2 regions of the Pseudoxanthomonas sp. USHLN014 genome follow, and region 2 is predicted to be linked to the other one. Evidence: predicted binding sites of a transcription regulator. Region 2 holds the regulator's gene; the other holds the start of a gene.
What was found. The regulator FliA, encoded in region 2, starts transcription of late flagellar genes. The targets are predictions, from matches to a motif close to TAAAGTTTNNCNNNCNNNGGCCGATAA.

Region 1 (9,975 bases), on a different contig from region 2:
GGCCAGCTCAAGGCCGGCGAACGGCTGCTGCTGCACGGGGCCACCTCGGGCATCGGCGTGATGGCGATCCAGATGGCCAAGGCCGCCGGCGCGCAGGTGCTGGCCACCGCGCGCGGCGCGGACAAGGCCGCGCAGGCCCGCACGCTGGGCGCCGACATCGCGGTGGACACCCGCGCCGGTTCGTTCGTCGAGGCGGCCAAGGCGGCCGGCGGCGTCGATGTGTCCCTGGACATGGTCGGCGCCAGCGTGTTCGCCGACACGCTGGCGGTGCTCAACCCGCGCGGCCGCATCGTCTACATCGCCGCCCAAGGCGGCGGCACGCTGGAAGTGCCGATCATGGAGCTGATGCGACGCCAGGCCGTGCTGACCGGCTCGACCCTGCGCCCGCGCAGCGCGGAAGAGAAGGGCCGCCTGGCGGCCGAGATCGAGCGCCGCGTCTGGCCGTGGATCGCGCAGGGTCAGGTGAAGGTGCTGGTCGACCGCACCTTCCCGCTGGAGCAGGCCGCGCAGGCGCATGCCTATCTCGAAGCCGGCCAGCATCTGGGCAAGGTCGTGCTGACGATGGCGTGATCCGGTCGCCGCTTCGGCCCGCACGCGACGTGGCATCATCGCCATCCCCCACCGATTCGAATGCGCCCACGCTGCATGGCGTGCGGTGCCTGCACTGAGGAGCGGGGCATGCGGGTAGGCAGGGGGTGGGTGTTGGCGCTGTTGCTGGCGAGTGTGCCGCTGGCGCAGGCCCAGGCGCGGGCCGAACGGCCGGCGCAGGTGCGGATCGTCGAGCGGCCGGAAGGCTTCGTGCTGCTGGTGGACGGCCAACCGTTCTACGTCCGCGGCGCCGGCATGCGCGGCGACGCGCGCGAGCAGGATGCGCTGGCCGCGCGCGGTGGCAATGCCTTCCGCACCTGGCAGACCGGCGCCGACACCGCCCGGGTGAAGGCGATGCTGGACCACGCGCAGGCCAAGGGCCTGAAGGTGGCGATGGGCATCGAGGTCGCGCGCGAGCGGCATGGGTTCGATTACGCCGACGCCGGCGCCGTGGAGGCACAGCGCGCGCGCATCCGCGGCGAGGTGCTCGCCTGGAAGGACCATCCCGCCGTGCTGATGTGGGTGGTCGGCAATGAGCTGAACCTGGAATCGACCAACCCGCGCGTCTGGAACGCCGTGGGCGCGCTGGCCGACATGATTCACCGGATCGATCCGAATCATCCGGTGATGACCACCGTGGCGGGCCTGGACAAGCCGCTGGTCGAGGCGATCAAGGCGCGCGCGCCCGCGCTGGACCTGATCGGCATCCAGCTCTACGGCGACCTCGACCGGCTGCCGGAGAAGCTTCGCCAGAGCCAGTGGACCGGCCCTTATCTCGTCACCGAATGGGGACCGACCGGCCATTGGGAGAGCCCGCTCACCGCCTGGGGCGCGCCGATCGAGGACACGTCCACCGACAAGGCGCGGCTGCTGGCGCAGCGCTACCGCCAGGTCATCCAGGCGGACACGCGTCAGGGGCTGGGGTCGTTCGTGTTCCTGTGGGGCCAGAAGCAGGAGCGCACGCCGACCTGGTATGGCCTGTTCCTGCCGGACGGCACCACCACGCCGGCGGTGGATACCTTGCAGTGGCTGTGGACCGGCCACTGGCCGCGCAACCGTGCGCCGTCGATCCAGGCGCCGACGATCGATGGGCAGGGCGCGCGCGCCAGCGTCACCCTGGCGCCGGGCAGCGCGCATACCGCGTCGGCGCCCGCGCAGGATCCCGATGGCGATGCCCTGGACTATCGCTGGACCGTCCTGCGCGAGAGCCAGGCCACCAGTGTCGGCGGCGATCCGGAAACCGTCCCCGCCCAGGTCGATGTGGCCATCAGCGACACGGCCAACGGCGCGATGCGCCTGGTCGCACCGCAGGCGCCCGGCAACTACCGGCTGTTCGTCGAGGTCCGTGATGGCCAGGGACATTCGGCCACCGCCAACCTGCCGTTCCGGGTCGAGCTCACTGCGGAAAAGTGATCCGCACCGCCTCGGCGCTGCGTTCGGCCGGGCCGTGGAAGACCGCCTCGATGTTGTTGCCATCGGGGTCGAGGACGAAGGCCGCGTAATACCCCGGGTGATAAGGCCGCAGCCCGGGCGCGCCGTGGTCGCGGCCGCCGTGGGCCAGGGCGACCTTGTGGAAGGCATCGACCATGGCCGCATCGCGCGCCTGGAAGGCCAGATGATGGCGTCCGGTGAGTTCGCCGGTGGCCGCTGGGCTGTCGGCGCTGGAGACGAACAGCTCGTCCGCCCAGAAGAAGCCCGGCCCGGTGCCGCCGATGGGGATGCCCAGCGCGCCGAGCACGGCGCTGTAGAAGTCCTGGCTGGCATGCAGGTCGCGCACGACCAGATGCAGGTGGTCGATCAGGCGGCCGCGGAAGAGTTCCTGCGTTTCCATGGGAGCGCTCCGGCTGCGGTTGAAGTCGACCCAAGGTTTTAGCACTGCCACCGCGGCGGGCCCGTCACGCCGCTGACGGCCAGGACAGCACCCACCGCGTCGCGCTCATTCGTAGAACGCGTCGGAGGCGTCGATCTCCAGCCCGTTGGCCTTGGCGTAGGCGACCGCGGCGCGGCACGCGGCCAGCGCGACCGGGTTGTCTTCCAGATGCGACACCGGCGCGCAGCGCATGGTCAGCAGGTCGGCGTCGTGGCACAGCGACGCCGTGCCATCGGCCGTCACGCAGATGGTGTCGTCGCCCGAGGTGACGAAGTACAGCCGTTCGGTATTGCGTCCATAGAGATGGAAAAAAGCCATTGCACTCTCCTTGTGTTGAGCGCTGGCGACCACGGTACAGACCGCGGCCGACCAGCCTGTTCAGGCATTCTCACGAACCCCGCCGGAGCCCGAACCGTCATCCAGACTTCACTCCGACGCGACACCATCATGCGACGTTGGCCGACGTTCGCGACAGAGGTGCTGAATCGCGTCCCACCCGCCGTTTTTTGCGTCGCTCGCTTCGCCACCCTCGATCTGCCCCTTCGGCACCGCCGCCAGCGGTCGCCATCCGGCCGACGGGCGAGGCTCTGACGAGCACCCGAGCCTCACGGCAACCCGCGACCGCCTCCGCGCGACTGCCTGTCAGGTCAAGCGATTCACGCCGCCGTGGCGGCGCAGTTGGCGGCGCCTAGCCGACCTCTGCCAGCGTCGCCCGATCGCGCCCGGCGCGCTTGGCGGCATACATGGCCGCGTCGGCGCGCTGCAGCAGGCCGCGCGTGTCGCGGTCCTGCGGCAGCAGCCCGGTGATGCCGGTGCTGAGCGTGACGCGCAGCTCGGGCAGTCCCAGATCCCGGGCGATCGCATCGAGCGGTTCGCGCAGCGCGTCGATGCGCCGCAGGGCATGCGCCGGCTCGGCGTCGGGCAGCATGACCAGGAACTCCTCGCCGCCCATCCGCGCGACATAGTCCTGGCCACGGAACACCGCGCGCAGGGTCGCCGCCACGCGCTCCAGCACGCGGTCGCCCACGTCATGGCCGTAGCGGTCGTTGATGTCCTTGAAGTGGTCGATGTCCAGGAAGCAGACCGTCAACAGTCGGCCCTCCTGCTGGGCGCCGGCGCGCGCCTGGGCCAGCCGTTCCAGCGCCGCCCGGCGGTTGGGCAGCCCGGTCAGCGCGTCGGTCTGCGCCAGCAGGCGCATCTGATCGCGCTGCTGACGCAGGCTGCCCAGGCGCAGGGTCAAGGCCATGCTGGCGGTCAGGCCGAGCCAGACGCCGGTCACCATCAGCGTCTCCACTTCCCACAACGCCAGAAGGGTAGGCGCGAACAGCTCCAGCCCCGTGGCGAGCAGCAGTGGCGCCAGGCATGCCAGCGTGATCATCCCGCCGGGCTGCCGGCGGACCAGCGCCAGCACCGCGCGTGCGGCCAGCAGCACGCACAGCGCCACGAAGCCGACGCCATCGAGCAGCCAGATGGTCCGCAGGGCCGCCTCGGGCAGCACCAGCACCACCGCCGACAGCAGCAGGAACGCCACCGAGACCACGCCGGCGAGCCGATACACGCGCGACGAGGCCTTGCCCGGATCGCGCAGCATGCGCAGGGTCAGGCCGATCATCGCCGTCGGCAGGGCGGCGATCAGCCGCAGCGCCAACGCCTCGTCCAGCGGCAACCAGGGCCGCGGATAGGTCCACAGCCCGGACAGCAGGGCGATCCACAACGCAAAGGTCACCGCGCCGATCGCCGCGGACAAGAAAGCGCGCTCGCGCGTGGCGATGAAGGTGAGCAGGCAGGACAGCACCAGCGACAGCACCACCGCCAGGCAGGCCACCCGCATCGAGAAGCGCAGCGTGTCCTGGCGCTGCACCACGGCCGGTTCGCCCAGCATCACGATCGGCCGCCACAGCGGCAGCGCCGCCTGGTCGAACTCGACCTCGATCGGCTGCAGGTTGCCGCGCGGCGGCACCAGCACCGTGCCCATGCCGGTGCGGAAGCGCGAGTCCAGCGTGCGCGCGTCCAGCGGCGTGCCGCAGCGCTCGCGCGTGCCGTGGCGGATCTCCACCTGCCCCTGGTAGATGTTCATCGCCAGCGCCGCCTGCGGCGTGCCCGGCCAACCGCCGACGGGCGGCGCCAGCGGAATGCGCACATGGCCGGGGCGGTGCTGGTGGCGGCAGGGATCGATGTGTTCCTCGGCCAGCGCCGGCTGGCCGGACACCACGAAGGCCCGCGGCTGCGACGCCGGCGCGCAGGCGGCCAGCCCGAGGACCAACAGCAGGACCAGGCACAGCAGCCGGGAAAGACGCGACGCCAGGTCGGAGGTCATGGGCTTGGCAATAAGCGCCGCCACGCGGCGGACGACCATGGTATCGGCTGGCGCCAGCCGATCTGCAGTCCGGCGTGCGATCCGTGTGCGCGCCGGCCCGGTCAGGCCGGCCGGGCTTCGCTCAGGGCTTGGCGGCGGCCCGCGCCGGGAAGGCGAAGGTCGCCACCACCGGGAAGTGATCGGACGGATAGCGCGCACCGTCGTGGTCGGTCAGCGTGGCCACCGTCAGCGGCTGCAGGCCGCGGTAGAGGATCCAGTCGATGCGCTTGTCCGGCGTGCCGGTGAAGTCGTGGAACGTGCGGTCCGGCCCGCTGTGCGAGGGCGCCGTTTCCCAGCTGTCATGCAGCAGCGTGGTCAGGGTGGCGTGCGGCGCGGAGTCCGGCGTGGTGTTGAAGTCGCCGGTCAGCACGATCGGCTCGTCGGCCGGCAGCGCCTTGAGCCGCTGCGCGATCAGCTGCGCGCACTTCACCCGCGCGGCCTCGTCCTGGTCGCGGTAGGGGAAGTGGGTGTTGTAGAGCACGAAGGTGCGCCCATCGGCGATCCGCTCGAAGCGCGCCCAGGTCACCATGCGCGGCAGCGGATGGCCCCAGCTGATGCTGCCCGGCACCTCCGGCGTGTCGGACAGCCAGAAGTTGCCCGAATCCAGCACCTTGAGCGCGTCCTTGCGATAGAACACGCCCATGTGCTCGTCCTCGTCGCCGCCGCGCCGGCCCTGGCCGAACCAGGCGTACTGCGGCAGGCGCGCGGCCAGATCGTCGGCCTGGCGCGTGACCAGCTCCTGGGTGCCCATCACGTCCGGCGCCTGCTCGGTGACCACGCGCGCGAGCAGGTCGCGGCGGTTCTCCCAGCGGTTCTCGTTGGTGTCCGCCGGCGTGCGCACGTTGAAGCTCATCACCTTCAGCGTGGCCGGCGCGGCGGCGAAGGCCTGCGCCAGCGGCAGGCCGATGAGCAGCAGGAGCAGCATGCGCGCCTGGCGATGACGTGCGAGCAGCAGGCGGAAGGCGGGAGGCAGCAGACGGGACAGGGGCATGGGACCGGAGCAGGCAACGCGACGGGCGTCATGGTCCGGCAAACGCGCGCCGCGCGAAACGCGGCGAAAGTCGCAAGGCGAAGGCCTACCTCCGGCAGGCAGTCCGCGATTTATTGAACTGCATCACATATTCGCCGACCCGCCGCACTGGCGCGCCGATCACGCGCCCCAGCTGGCGTGGAAGCTGCCCGGCGCATCGACGCGCTCGAAGGTGTGCGCGCCGAAGAAGTCGCGCTGGGCCTGGATCAGGTTGGCCGGCAGGCGCGCGCTGCGGTAGCCGTCGTAATAGGCGATGGCCGAGGCGAAGCACGGCACCGGGATGCCGGCCTTGACCGCCGTGGCCACCACCTCGCGCAGCGCGCCCTGGTAGTCGGCGGCGATCTTCTGGAAATACGGCGCCAGCAGCAGGTTGGCCAGCCTGGCGTCGGCCGCGTAGGCGTCGGTGATCTTCTGCAGGAAGCGCGCGCGGATGATGCAGCCGGCGCGGAAGATGCTGGCGATCTGGCCGTATTGCAGGTCCCAGCCGTATTCGTCCGAGGCCGCGCGCATCTGCGCGAAGCCCTGCGCATAGGACACGATCTTGCTCAGGTACAGCGCCTTGCGCACCGCCTCGACGAAGGCCGCGCGATCGCCGTCGAACGCGGGCGCATCCGGCCCGGCCAGGATCCTGGCGGCTGCCACGCGCTCGTCCTTCAGCGCCGACAGCACGCGGGCGAACACCGACTCGGTGATCAGCGGCAGCGGCGTGCCCAGGTCCAGCGCGCTCTGGCTGGTCCACTTGCCCGTGCCCTTCTGCGCGGCGCGGTCGAGCACCTTGTCGACCAGATCGCCCTCGCCGCGATCGTCGCGCTTGCGCAGGATCGTGGCGGTGATCTCGATCAGGTAGCTGTCCAGCTCGCCCTGGTTCCACTGCGCGTAGGTGTCGGCCAGCTCGGCGTTGGACAGGCCGAGCACGTGCTTGAGCACGGCATAGCTCTCGGCGATCAGCTGCATGTCGCCGTACTCGATGCCGTTGTGGACCATCTTGATGTAATGGCCAGCGCCGTCCGGGCCGATGTAGGCCACGCACGGCGTGCCGTCCTCGGCCTTGGCGGCGATCTCGTTGAGGATCGGGGCAACCAGGTCGTAGGCGTCCTTCGGACCGCCGGGCATGATCGAGGGCCCCTTGAGCGCACCTTCCTCGCCGCCGGACACGCCGGTGCCGATGAAATGCAGACCGGCCTGGGCCAGCTCATCGTTGCGCCGGCGCGTGTCCTGGAAGAAGGTGTTGCCGCCGTCGATCAGCACGTCGCCCTTGGCCAGCAGCGGCTTGAGTTCGGCGATGACCGCATCGGTGCCGGCGCCGGCCTTGACCATCAGCAGGATGCGGCGCGGGGTTTCCAGCGATTCGACGAACTCGGCCAGCGTATAGCTCGGCACCAGGCCGGCATCCGGATGTTCGGCCATCACCTCGTCGGTCTTCTCGCGGCTGCGGTTGAAGATCGAGACCTTGTGCCCGCGGCTGGCGATGTTCAACGCCAGGTTGCGGCCCATGACCGCCATGCCGACCACGCCAATGGGTTGCTTGCTCATATGCGCTCCGATTGCCTGGACGGCACTGCAGGAAGGGGGCGCGCATGATAACGAGCGCGTCAGGCGATGCATGTCTGCACCGCGCCGCGCGCGCAACCGCGGTGCCCGCCGAGGCCAAACCGACCGCGCGCTCTCGCGGCGGTGACCATGCGGACAGGCCGTGGCCGGTTTCAGCACGGCTTCAATCCGGCCCGCACAGGCTCCAGGTCACTCTCCCTAGCCGATGCCCACCATGGACTGCCCCGTCTGCAAGACCACCGCGCTGATGATGTCCGAACGTCAGGGCATCGAGATCGACTACTGCCCGCAATGCCGCGGGATCTGGCTGGACCGGGGCGAGCTGGACAAGCTGATCGACCGGGCCAGCCCGGAGCCGCCCGCGCGCCAGGTCGCCGCGCCGCCTCCGCCGCCGGCCGCCGCCTACGGAGCGCGTGCCTACCCGCGGCATGACCACGATCGCCGCCACCGCGACACAGGCCACGACGGCTATGGTCGCAAGCGCAAGAAGGAGGGTTTTCTCTCCGACCTGTTCGACTTCTGAAGCCGTTTCCAGCCTCGCGCGTCCCGCCTGCGACGTTGGCATGAGGCGAAGCGACCTTCCGGCCTCTTGAACGGCGCGCTGACGGACCGCATGTCATGCTCTGGCAGCGTCGCGAATGCTGTTGGATGCGCTAAGTGGCTGATTGCCAAGGACCTGGCAGCAGATGTGAACGGATTTCCAAAAATGAATGCAATGTAACAGATGTCGCGATGATTGTTCCCTTGGTAGAACGAAGGGAACCATCCCGCGCCTTAGCAGTCCAACCCCCACATTGCTAAAATCGCTGCCATGACCCAGACCTCCGCTGCCACCGCCCTGGTGGCCAACAACCTCCCGATTCCCAGCCCGCTTGGCTCGCTGGACGCCTACATCGGCGCCGTGCACCAGATTCCGGTGCTCACGGTCGACGAGGAGCAGGCGCTGGCCCACCGTTTCCGCGACGAGGACGACCTCGACGCCGCGCGCGAGCTGGTGCATTCGCACCTGCGCTTCGTCGTGCACGTCGCCCGCGGCTACAGCGGCTACGGCCTGCCGCTGGGCGACCTGATCCAGGAAGGCAACATCGGCCTGATGAAGGCCGTCAAGCGCTTCGACCCGGACATGGGCGTGCGCCTGGTGTCCTTCGCGGTGCACTGGATCCGTGCCGAGATGCACGAGTTCATCCTCAAGAACTGGCGCATCGTCAAGGTCGCCACGACCAAGGCGCAGCGCAAGCTGTTCTTCAACCTGCGCAAGTCCAAGACCCGCCTGGGCTGGATGAACGCGGCCGAAGTCAGCGCCGTGGCCAAGGACCTCAACGTCTCCGAGCGCGAAGTGGTGGAGATGGAGTCGCGGCTGTCCGGTCGTGACATCGGCTTCGATGCCCCGTCCGACGAGGACGACGACCACGCCCCGCCGTCGCCGGCCGCCTATCTGATGGCCAACGAGGAAGATCCCTCGCAGGCCTACGAGCGCGCCGACAGCGAGGACAACCAGCTCGAGCTGCTGCGCGAAGGCATGGCCAATCTCGACCAGCGCTCGCGCGACATCATCGCCCGCCGCTGGCTGGACGCCGATGCCAAGGTGACGCTGCAGGAGCTGGCCGACGAGTACGGCGTCTCGGCCGAGCGCATCCGCCAGATCGAGGCCAACGCGCTGAAGAAGATGAAGGCGCTGTTTACCGCCTGATCGAGGCCGTCGCCTCGATGATCGAAGAGCCCCGCTCCTGGCGGGGCTTTTTTGTGGTGCTTCGCCGAATCGGACTCGCTCGGTGATTGAAGGTTCTGACTTCGGGTGGGCAGCGGTCCGGCGGGCGGCGTCCGCTTTTCCCTCAATCAGGGCATCCTGCCCTGATTCGGGCGCTCGGCTTCCTGCCTCGCTCGTCGCGGCCACCGCCCGCCGGCCCGCCGCCTCGCGCGTTGAGTCATCGGGCTTCGATTCAAAGGCGTTGCGCAAACGCTCTGCCCCCTCCCTTTCGCCGCAGGCGAAGGGGAGGGCCGGGGAGGGGTGCTGTTGCTCTTGCTTCGGCGGCTTGACCGGTAAAGCCTTAAGCCCTCCCTCTCAAGCGCTAGCCGCGATTTAGAGCTCCCCTGCGCTGTGCGCAAGGGAGGGGTTCTCGAACGACCGTGCAAACTGAAATCGGACGGGTCGAGGCTGGTCGGCGGAGTAAGTGCATAGGCTGCGCGACAAGCCGAAGGACTCTCTTGTTGTGTCTGCGGGCGGCGCCCAGGCAAGGGCACTGCAGTCAGCCCTGACAATCGTGTAATCGCGATTTCAAGATTCATTCTCATTTGCTAAGCTGCCGCGCATCCGGTCGCCGCCGCGCGCGGCGACACGCGAAGTCCGTCCTCGTCCTACACATGCCCGCCTCGCGGGCGTGATCGGTGGTGTGCGGCTTTGCCAGATTCGCCCCAGCCGTCGCCAGGGCATCACCCCCTGACCGAGGCTGTTCGAGATGACTCCTGCTGCGCGTCGCACGCTCCGTGCGCCTGTTACACGTCCCCTGCGCCTGGCCCTGCTGGCCGCGCTGGCCAGTTCCCTGCCTGCCCATGCGCAGCAGGCCGAGACCGACCAGGACG
Region 2 (9,975 bases):
TGGCCACGCTGGGCCGCGGCGGCAACGCCAAGCTGGTCGAGGACCTCACGCCCAAACTGCTGCCGCTGTCGGTGGTGGCCAAGGTGCTGCAGTCGCTGCTGGCCGACAAGGTGCCGCTGCGCCAGATCCGCCAGATCGTCGAGACCCTGCTCGAGCACGCCGTCCACACCCAGGACCCGGCGCAGCTGACCGCCGCGGTGCGCGTGGCGCTGGGCCGCTTCATCGTGCAGGAACTCAACGGCATGGCCGACGAACTGCCGGTGTTCACCCTGGCCCCGCAGCTGGAGCGGGTGATGCAGGACTCGGTCAGCGGCCAGGGCGGCGCCCTGGAACCCGGCCTGGCCGAGCGCATCCACCAGAACCTGAGCCAGTGCGTGACCCAGCAGGAGAGCAAGGGCGAACCGGCCGTGCTGCTGGTCCCCGGCAACGTGCGCGCCGCCATCGCCCGCCTGGTCCGCCACAGCGTGCCTTCGCTGTCGGTGCTGGCCTATTCGGAAGTGCCGGAGGACAAGCGGTTGCGGCTGGTGGGGGCGGTGGGGTGAGGAGGCCGGGATTCGGGATTCGGGATTCGGGATTCGGGATTCGGGCGAAGCTAAGAGCTTTGTCAGAAGTGGGCAAGAAGAACTGGTGATCGAGGCGAGATCCAGGAATCAAGCGACGTTCGCACTAGCCGCATGACCCGCCCCCGCCCTTGCGCGCAGCGCAAGGGAGCTCGAAGTCGCGCTAGCGACCGAGGGGTGAGAGGTCAGCTGTTGCTGTTGCTGCTTCGCTCTCCTCCGGCCACGCGCGAAAAGCCCCCCTCCCCAACCCTCCCCTGCGCTACGCGCAAGGGAGGGGGCAGAACACTTGGGCTCACGCTTCCCGCGATCCCGAATCCCGAATCCCCAATCCCCGCCCCACCCACGGCACAACTCCTGCATGAGTCCAACCAAGCGTGATGCCGGAGGGCCGGCAGCGCAGGAGACCACCGCCCGATGAACATCAAGAGTTTCGTTGCCAGCGACATGCGCACCGCGCTGCGGATGATCCGCGACGCGCAGGGGCCGGACGCGGTGATCCTGTCCAGCCGGCCGGTGGCCGGCGGCATCGAAGTGGTCTCGGCCACCGAGTACGACCAGGCCGCGCTGGCCCGCGCCATGCGCGCGGCGGGCGCCGACCCGGCCGATGCCAGCCCGGCCGCGCTGTCGGCGCTGGCCCAGCAGCAGCTGCCCGCCGGGATCCCGGCATCCGTCGGAATCCCGGCGCAGCCGGTCGCCGCCGCCCAGCCGATCGCCGCACCGCCGCCGCCGAGCGCGCGGCCCGATCCGGCCGCCGCCTTCGCCGCGGTCATGGACAAGGCCCGCCCCGCAACGCACGGCGCCGACTCGCTGCTGGCACGCGCCCGCGCGCGCCTGCTCGGCCAGCCCGCCGAACCGGCGCCGGCCGCCGAGCCCGCCCAGGTCCACGTCGCCGCACCCGAAGCCGCCGCCCAGGTCGACGTGCAGGATTTCGCCGCCGCCCTGCGCGCGCGCCTTGCCGAAAGCGAGGCCCAGGCCACCGTCACCCTGGACATGACCCGCCCCGCGCAGCCGATCACCGCCGCCCCGGTGGCCGAGGCCGCCGCCCCGATCACCGAGGCCCCGACCGAACCCGCCCGCCCCGCCCTGGCCCTGGTGCCCGGCATCGAGACCGACCCGGCCATCGTCGCCATGCGCGAGGAAATGGCCCGCATGCGCGCGTTGATGGAGGCGCAGATGGAGCAGCTCTCGCTCGAACGCCTGCGCGGCTCGCCGGCGCGCGCGGCCGCCTTCGACGCCCTGACCGGCTACGGCTGCGAACAGGCCCTGGCCCAGGCCGTGGCCCTGCGCGTGGACCCGTCCCTGACGCTGGCCGAGGTCAGCGCGGCGATGCTGGCCGAACTGGCCGACAGCCTCAGCATCTGCGCCAGCGAGACCATCGACGAGGGCGGCGTGATCGCCCTGGTCGGCCCCACCGGCGCCGGCAAGACCACCACCGCGGCCAAGCTGGCCGCGCGCTTCGCCGCCCGCCACCGCGCCCGCGACGTGGCCCTGATCACCACCGACTGCGAGCGCCCCGGCGCCCACGAACAGCTGCAGGCCTACGGCCGCAAGCTCGGCATCACCGTGTGCGAGGCGCGCGGCATCGGCGGCCTGCAGCTGGCGCTGGAGCAGCTGGCCGACTATCCGCTGGTGCTGGTGGACACCACCGGCTACGCGCCGACCGACCGCGCGCTGTTCAACCAGATCCTGTGGCTGCGCGCGACCACCAAGGTGCGCAGCCTGCTGGTGCTGCCGGCCAACGGCCACGCCCAGGACATGGGCGAGGTCATCCGCCGCTACCGCCCGGCCGCGCCGGAAGGCCTGATCCTGACCAAGCTGGACGAGACCGGCTACCTGGGCAGCGCCCTGTCGGTGGCCGCGCGCACCGCCATGCCCATCGCCTACACCACCAACGGCCAGCGCATCGACAGCGACATCGACGCCGCCGACGCCCTGGCCATCGCTCAGGCGATGGAAAGCGCGCGCCGCAGCAGCGATGTGGCCACCCACGGCATCGAGACCCGCCATGCAGTCGCCTGATCCCCGCGCCCCGCGCATTCCCCGCGTCATCGCCGTGGCCAGCGGCAAGGGCGGCGTGGGCAAGACCACGACCTCGATCAACCTGGCCGCGGCCATGGTCAACGCCGGCCAGCGCACGCTGCTGCTGGATACCGACCTGGGCCTGGCCAATGCCGATGTGATGCTGGGCCTGTCCCCGCGCTTCACCCTGGCCGATGTGTTCGCCGGCAAGTGCACGCTGGCCGACACGCTGCTGGAAGGCCCGGGGGGCCTGCTGGTGGTGCCGGCCGCCTCGGGCAAGCAGCACATGGCCCAGCTGACGCCGGCCGAGCACACCGGCCTGATCCACGCCTTCTCCGAGCTGGACGTGCCGCTGGACGTGATGGTGATCGACAACGCCGCCGGCATCGCCGATGGCGTGCTGACCTTCTGCCAGGCCGCGCACGACGTGGTGGTGGTGGTCTGCGACGAACCGGCCTCCATGACCGATGCCTACGCGCTGATCAAGGTCCTGGGCCGCGACCGCGGCGTGCGCCGCGTGCACGTGCTGGCCAACCAGGTGGGCGATGCGACCGAGGGCCCGGCGCTGTTCGCCAAGCTCGAACGCGTGGTCGGCCGCTTCCTGGACATCACCCTGAACTATCTCGGTGCGGTGCCGCGCGATGAATGGCTGCGCCGCGCGGTGCAGCGCCAGGAGGCCGTCGTGGACGCCTTCCCCTCAGCGCCCTCGGCCATCGCCTTCCGCGACATGGCCCGCCGCGCGCGCCAGTGGCAGCAGCCCACCGCCCCACGCGGCCATGTCGAATTCTTCCTCGAACGCCTGGTCGGCCAGCCCGCCCAAGGGAGCCCGGCATGAACCTCATGGCCGCCGCCCAGTACCGCGCCCACCAGCAGGGCTCGCCCGCCGAGATCGTCGAGCGGCACGGCGAACTGGTGCGCCGCATCGCCCACCACCTGGCCGCGCGCCTGCCGGCCAGCGTGGAGATCGACGACCTGATCCAGGCCGGCATGCTGGGCCTGATCGACGCGGCCCGGAATTTCCAGAACGACCAGGGCGCCACCTTCGAGACCTACGCCTCCATCCGCATCCGCGGGGCGATGATCGACGAGATGCGCCGCGGCGACTGGACCCCGCGCTCGGTGCACCGCAACTACCGCGAGATGGTCTCGGCCGTGCGCCAGGTCGAGCAGGCCACCGGCCGCGCCGCGACCGCCGCGCAGGTGGCGGCGGTCATGCAGATCCCGCTGGACGAGTACCACCACCTGGTCGAGGACGCGGCCCGCGGCCAGCTCACCAGCCTGGACGCGCACATCGCCGAACACGACGGCGAGGCGCGCCTGGCCGGCGCCGACAGCGCCACCCCGGCGCGCGCCTTCGAGCAGACCGCCTTCCGCGATGCCCTGGCCGAGGCCATCGCCGGCCTGCCCGAGCGCGAGGCGATGGTGCTCTCGCTGTACTACGAACAAGAGCTCAACCTGCGCGAGATCGGCGCGGTGCTGTCGGTCAGCGAATCGCGCGTCTGCCAGATCCACGGCCAGGCCGTGATCCGCCTGCGCGCCCGCCTGTGCGAATGGAAGCGCGAGCCGGCGGAGATCGACTGAGGGTGGCTGTTTGGCGGGGTGCTGAAAGTCGAAGAGCTAGAAGCTGAAAAGCTCAAAGCTGAAGAGCTAGAGAGCTAAAAAGCACCCCCTCCCAACCTCCCCCTTCGCTACGCGAAAGGGGAGGGGCTGATCGCCTGGTGGGAGCCGCCATGGCGGCTCCCACTTGTAGAGCGGAGCTTGCTCCGCTAGGGCTTTCCCACGAACCGAACCAACAGCAGCGGAGCGAGCTCCGCTCTACAGACGGGCGGCCGCTAGATTTGAGAGATAGTTGCTCCCACGACAGCAAGGCACTCCCAGCAAAGCCCGAAGCCGGCTCCTGCCTTTCGCGGGAGCGATAGCCTCAGCCATTTGAAAGGCCGCGCGCGGTCTGCCCCATCCCATTGGCCGCAGGCCAAGGGGAGCTCGAAGTCGCGGCTAGCGACTGAGGGGCTGGGGGTGCTCTTCGCGGTAAGCCAGAAGATCCCCGCCTCCCAACTCCCCTCGCTGCGCAAAGGGACCGCACGGATTCCAGCCACATCGAGAAACCGCGCACTGCATCACGCCGCGACAGTGATCCATCGCGGAGCCGCGCCATGAGCCTGGCGCGTATCTTGCAACACAGGGTCAGCCGCAACGCATCCCAGGTGCATGAGGCGCGCGCATCGCGCGCGCCGCATCCCGCCTGTCGCGCCGCGTGCGAAAAACCTCTCTTCAGGAATCCGGCGCGCGGCCGTCATACAGATCATGGACAAGCTCAGCCTCGTTGGTGCCATTCTCGCGCTGGTCGCGCTGCTGCTCGGCAGCGTGCTCAAGGGCGCCGGCATCGAAAGCCTGTGGTCGCCGGCCGCGTTCGTGATCGTGGTTATCGGCACCTTCGCCTCGATCATGCTGCAGACCCATATGTCTACCTTCCTGCTGGCCTTCAAGCTGGTCAAATGGGTGTTCATGCCGCCCGCGCAGGACCGCGCCGGCGTGCTGGCCAAGATCGTCGAGTGGTCCAACACCGCGCGCAAGCAGGGCCTGCTCGGCCTCGAGGCGCAGGTCAAGGAGCAGGACGACGCCTTCATCAAGAAGGGCCTGCAGATGGTGGTCGACGGCATCGAGCCCGAGTCGATCCGCAACGTGCTGGAGACCGACATGCACCACCAGCAGACCCGCGACACCGCCGCGGCCAAGGTGTTCGAGGGCATGGGCATCTACGCGCCCACGCTGGGCATCATCGGCGCGGTGCTGGGCCTGATCGCGGTGATGAAGAACCTCGCCGACCCGTCCAAGCTGGGCCACGGCATCGGCGCGGCGTTCACCGCCACCATCTACGGCATCGGCATGGCCAACCTGATGTTCCTGCCGGTGGCGGCCAAGCTCAAGGCGCTGATCGCCGAACAGAACGAGTCCCGTGAGATGATCCTCGAGGGCCTGATCGCCATCGCGCAGGGCGAAAACCCGCGCAACATCGAATCCCGACTGTCGGTCTACGTGGCGCACTAGAACACAAGGACGACCTCCCCCCATGGCGCGCAAGCACCAGCACGAAGACCACGTCAACCATGAGGCCTGGGCGATCCCCATGGGCGACCTCATGACGTTGCTGCTGGCCTTCTTCGTGGTGATGTACGCGATCTCCTCGGTCAACGAGGGCAAGTTCCGCGCGGTGTCCGACGCGCTCAACGCCGAGTTCGGCGGCCCGCCGCGCTCGGTCTCGCCAGTGCAGCTGGGCAAGCACCAGCTGCTGGGCTCCTCCTTCGACCGTCCCTCGCTGGCGACCTCGGCCGCGCGCATCGGCCCGGCCCCGGCCAGCCAGCTGATGCAGGCCAAGATGCGCCAGGCGCTGGACGCGCCGCGCTACGGCCAGTCCACCGTCGGCATGACGCCCACCGCGTTCGACGCCACCGCCAGCCAGGGCCCGGGCATCGGCGGCGGCCAGCTGGGCGCGGTCGGCGAGAACATCCAGGCCGTGCTTTCCGACCTGGTGGCCAAGCACCAGGTCACCGTGCGCCGCGGCGAGAACTATCTGGAAGTGGAGATCCAGAGCGACATCCTGTTCCCCAGCGGCGTGGCCACGCCCAGCCCGGTGGCCGCCTCGACCGTGCAGCGCGTGGCGCAGGTCCTGCGCGACGTGCCCAACGCGGTGCGCGTGGAGGGCTATACCGACGATCAGCCCATCGCCACGGCGCAGTTCGCCTCCAACTGGGAGCTGTCGGCCGCGCGCGCGGCCAGCGTGGTCCACGTGCTGACCCAGACCGGCGTATCGCCGGCGCGGCTGGCGGTGGTGGGCTACGGGCAGTTCCAGCCGGTCGCCGACAACGCCACCGCGCAGGGCCGCAACGCCAACCGCCGCGTGGTGCTGGTGATCCTGGCCACGCCCAACGGCGGCCGCCCGCGCGGCCCGGACTCGGTCAGCCCCGACACGCTCCAGCCGCAGCCGTCCACGCCGGTGGCCGTCACCCCGCTGCCCGCCAACGTGGAGGCCGCCGGTTGATGAAGACCTGGGCGATCGCCAACCAGAAAGGCGGCGTGGGCAAGACCACGACCACGCTGTGCCTGGCGCGCTGCCTGGCGCAGGCCGGCCGCCAGGTGCTGATCGTGGACATGGACCCGCATGCCTCGATGACGCGGGCGTTCAACGTGCCGCGCCATCCGGTGCCCAGCGGCACGCACGAGCTGTTCGCCCACGGCGCCCCCGGCGCGGATACGCTGGCGCGCACCACGCCCATCGAGGGCCTGCGCCTGCTCGCCGCGCAGCCGGCGCTGGCCACGCTGGAGCGCCGCAGCGCCAGCCAGCCGGGCCTGGGCATGGCGCTGCAGCGCGCCCTGTCCGGCGTGGCCGACCTCTACGATGAGGTCCTGCTGGACTGCCCCCCCACGCTGGGCCTGCTGATGGTCAACGCCCTGGCCGCCGCCGACGCGCTGATCGTGCCCACCCAGACCGATCCGTTGGCCTTGCACGGCCTGACCGACATGCTGCATACCGCCGAGATGGTCGAGACCTCGCGTCGCCGGCCGCTGCCGCGCTTCGTGCTGCCCACGCTGTACGACAGCCGCACCACCCTGGGCACGCAGAGCCTGGAGCTGCTGCACGACCTGCACACCGGCCGCGTGTGGCCGCAGGCCATCCCGATGGATGCGCGCCTGCGCGATGCGCGCGCGCTGGCCTCGGCCGCGCCCATGACCGGCCCGGGCGCCAATGCCTACCGCCAGGCGCTGGCCTGGCTGCAGGCCCAGCCGCCGCTGTCCGCCACACGGAGCCAGGCCGCGTGAACCGCTCGCCCTCCGACGATCCGATCGCCGGCTACGTCGATGCCCTGCTCGACGATCCCGCGCGCGAGCGCGCGCGCACCGAAGAGGATCCGGTCACCGGCCTGCCCACGCGCAACGGCCTGCTGGTCGCGCTGGACGAACGCCGCAACCAAGGCATTCCCACGGCGGTCGCGGTGCTGGGCCTGGACAACTTCCGCTCGATCATCGTGACCCTGGGCCACGCCACCGCCGATACGGTGCTGCAGGTGGTGGCCGCGCGCCTGTTCGCGCGGCTGCCCGACGATGTCTTCCTGGCGCGGCTGGAGGGCGATGAGTTCGCGCTGTGCTTCCCCAGCGCGCGGCAGAAGCCGATGGAGGCCATGCTCAACGCGCTGCTGCTGGACCTGGCCCAGCCGTGCGAGGTCGATCTGCATCGCGTGCACCTGGATGCCTGCATCGGCGTGGCGATGGATGGCGAGGCCGAGCCGGCGCTGCCGTCCGTGCCGGCCGACGAGGTCGCCGCGGTCGACGATTCGCCCGAGCTGCCCGATGCGCTGGAACTAGTCACCCGCGCGCAGCTGGCCATGCACCACGCCAAGCGCAGCCGCGGCCGCTCGCTGCGGCGCTTCGAACCGAGCATGCGCACCGAGGCCATCGACCGGCGACGGCTGGACCTTGAGCTGCGCCGCGCCCACCGCGACGGCGAGTTCGAGCTCCACTACCAGCCGCAGATCGAGCTCAAGTCCGGCCGCGTGTCCGGCGCCGAGGCCTTGCTGCGCTGGCGCCACCCCGAGCGCGGGGTGCTGCTGCCGGCGGAGTTCATCGAGGCCCTGGCGGTCAGCGGCATCGCCACCACGGTGGGCTGGTGGGTGCTGGAACAGGCCTGCAAGGACGCGGTGAGCTGGCCGCTGATGGACGGCCGCCCGCTGGCGGTGAGCGTGAACCTGTTCCCGGTGCAGTTCGCCCACGAGGATCTGCTCAAGGAAGTCGACAACGCCCTGGCCAGCAGCGGCCTGGCGCCGGCGCGGCTGGAGCTGGAACTGACCGAGATCATCGCGCTGCGGGAAGACGGCAATGCCGCCTCCACGCTGCAGCAGCTGCGCCGGCGCGGGCTGCGCGTGGCCTACGACGACTTCGGCACCGGCTATGCCTCGCTGTCCACGCTGCATCACCTGGCCGTGGACCGGGTCAAGATCGATCGCGGCTTCGTGCGCGATGTGATGCAGGACCGCGGCGATGCGGCGATCGTGCGCTCGATCCTGCTGATCGCGCGCAACTTCGACCTGCAGGTCACCGCCGAAGGCGTGGAGACCGACACCCAGGCCGACTTCCTGCGCGCGCTGGGCTGCAACGAGGTGCAGGGCTATCTGTACTCGCCGGCGCTGCCGCGGGTGGACTTCGACGTCTGGCTGGACCGCTACCAGCGCAGCCGCGCCCTCCCGCACGATCGATAATGAGCTGCAGCCGCGCGGGCTCCGACGCCGGCGCGGCTGATCCACTTCGAGATCAAGCGCGCGACGCGCCAGCGTGCGGCTGTACCGCGCGGCTCGATTCGAGGCGCTCCCTGCCGACCCATCCTCACGTCGAAGCCCGTCGCACGCTTTAGGCTGGCGCCCATGCCCGACCCTGCCCATGACGCGGCCCACGACCCCGCCTTCCGCGACGCCCTGATCGCCGCCCAGGACGCCGAGCGCGCGCGCATCGCCCGCGAACTGCACGACGAGCTCGGCCAGCTGCTCACTTCCCTGCGCCTGAGCCTGGCCGAACTCTCCGCCACCCTGACCGTGCCGCAGCAGCAGGATCTGGCCTGCGATCTCGACGCGCTCTCGGCCCAGGCCCTGCAGGCCGTGCGCGGCATGACCCACGCCCTGCAGCCGCCGCTGCTGCAGCAGGCCGGCCTGGTCGCCGCGCTGGAGGCGATGTGCCAGCGCCACGACGCCTCGGGCGCGGTGCGCTGCACCCTGCAGGCCCCGGCCGAGCTGCCGCGCCTGCCCGACGCACTGGAGCTGGCCGTGTACCGCATCGCCCAGGAGGCATTGACCAATGCCCTGCGCCACGCCCGCGCCACCCAGATCCAGGTCAGCCTGCTGGTCCGCGCCAGCACGCTGCAGCTGACCGTGCGCGACGACGGCGCCGGCTACGACGTGGGCAGCCCGGCGGGCTTCGGCCGGCGCGGCATGCACGCCCGCGCGGGGCAGCACGCAGGCCAGCTGCACGAGAGCTCGGACGATGAGGGCACCTGCGTGCGCGCGACCTTCCCGCTGGGCGGGGCAGGCTGAGCGAACCGGCCGGCGTCCCCGACCAAAGGCACGCCAACGCCGCGATTGCGATAAATAGCGTTGCTATCATGCGGGCATCGCATCGCAACACCTCCTGAGGGCTCCGTGCACATCGTCGTGGCTGGTGAAACCAGCGAACAGGCAGCGCAACTCCAGATCCACCTGGCCGCGCGTGGCCGCGACTGGGGGGTGAGCTGGCTGCAGCTGGGCGATGGTCCCACCCCGCATCTGGACGCCCTGGCGCCCGACGCGCTGGTGTGCTTCTCCGGCACCGGCTGGAACCGCTGCAACCTGATGATGCACGAGCTGCGCGAGCGCTT

Region 1: the regulator FliA is predicted to act here: its motif matches at 4,816-4,842, upstream of WFQ05_RS16935 (GGDEF domain-containing protein).

What each region holds. Positions count from the first base shown of each region.
Region 1 is NZ_JBBCKO010000010.1:110,862-120,836, reverse strand. It holds gene WFQ05_RS16955 (NAD(P)H-quinone oxidoreductase) at 1-570, shown strand, start outside; gene WFQ05_RS16950 (glycoside hydrolase family 2 TIM barrel-domain containing protein) at 679-2,001, shown strand; gene WFQ05_RS16945 (VOC family protein) at 1,985-2,419, opposite strand; gene WFQ05_RS16940 (hypothetical protein) at 2,525-2,776, opposite strand; gene WFQ05_RS16935 (GGDEF domain-containing protein) at 3,147-4,775, opposite strand; gene WFQ05_RS16930 (endonuclease/exonuclease/phosphatase family protein) at 4,897-5,739, opposite strand; gene gndA (NADP-dependent phosphogluconate dehydrogenase) at 5,965-7,377, opposite strand; gene WFQ05_RS16920 (zf-TFIIB domain-containing protein) at 7,610-7,918, shown strand; gene rpoH (RNA polymerase sigma factor RpoH) at 8,207-9,085, shown strand; gene WFQ05_RS16910 (TonB-dependent siderophore receptor) at 9,852-9,975, shown strand, end outside.
Region 2 is NZ_JBBCKO010000007.1:40,910-50,884, forward strand. It holds gene flhA (flagellar biosynthesis protein FlhA) at 1-542, shown strand, start outside; gene flhF (flagellar biosynthesis protein FlhF) at 975-2,579, shown strand; gene WFQ05_RS13505 (MinD/ParA family protein) at 2,566-3,414, shown strand; gene WFQ05_RS13510 (RNA polymerase sigma factor FliA) at 3,411-4,160, shown strand; gene WFQ05_RS13515 (flagellar motor protein) at 4,884-5,627, shown strand; gene motD (flagellar motor protein MotD) at 5,650-6,618, shown strand; gene WFQ05_RS13525 (ParA family protein) at 6,618-7,397, shown strand; gene WFQ05_RS13530 (bifunctional diguanylate cyclase/phosphodiesterase) at 7,394-8,830, shown strand; gene WFQ05_RS13535 (sensor histidine kinase) at 8,993-9,655, shown strand; gene WFQ05_RS13540 (HDOD domain-containing protein) at 9,761-9,975, shown strand, end outside.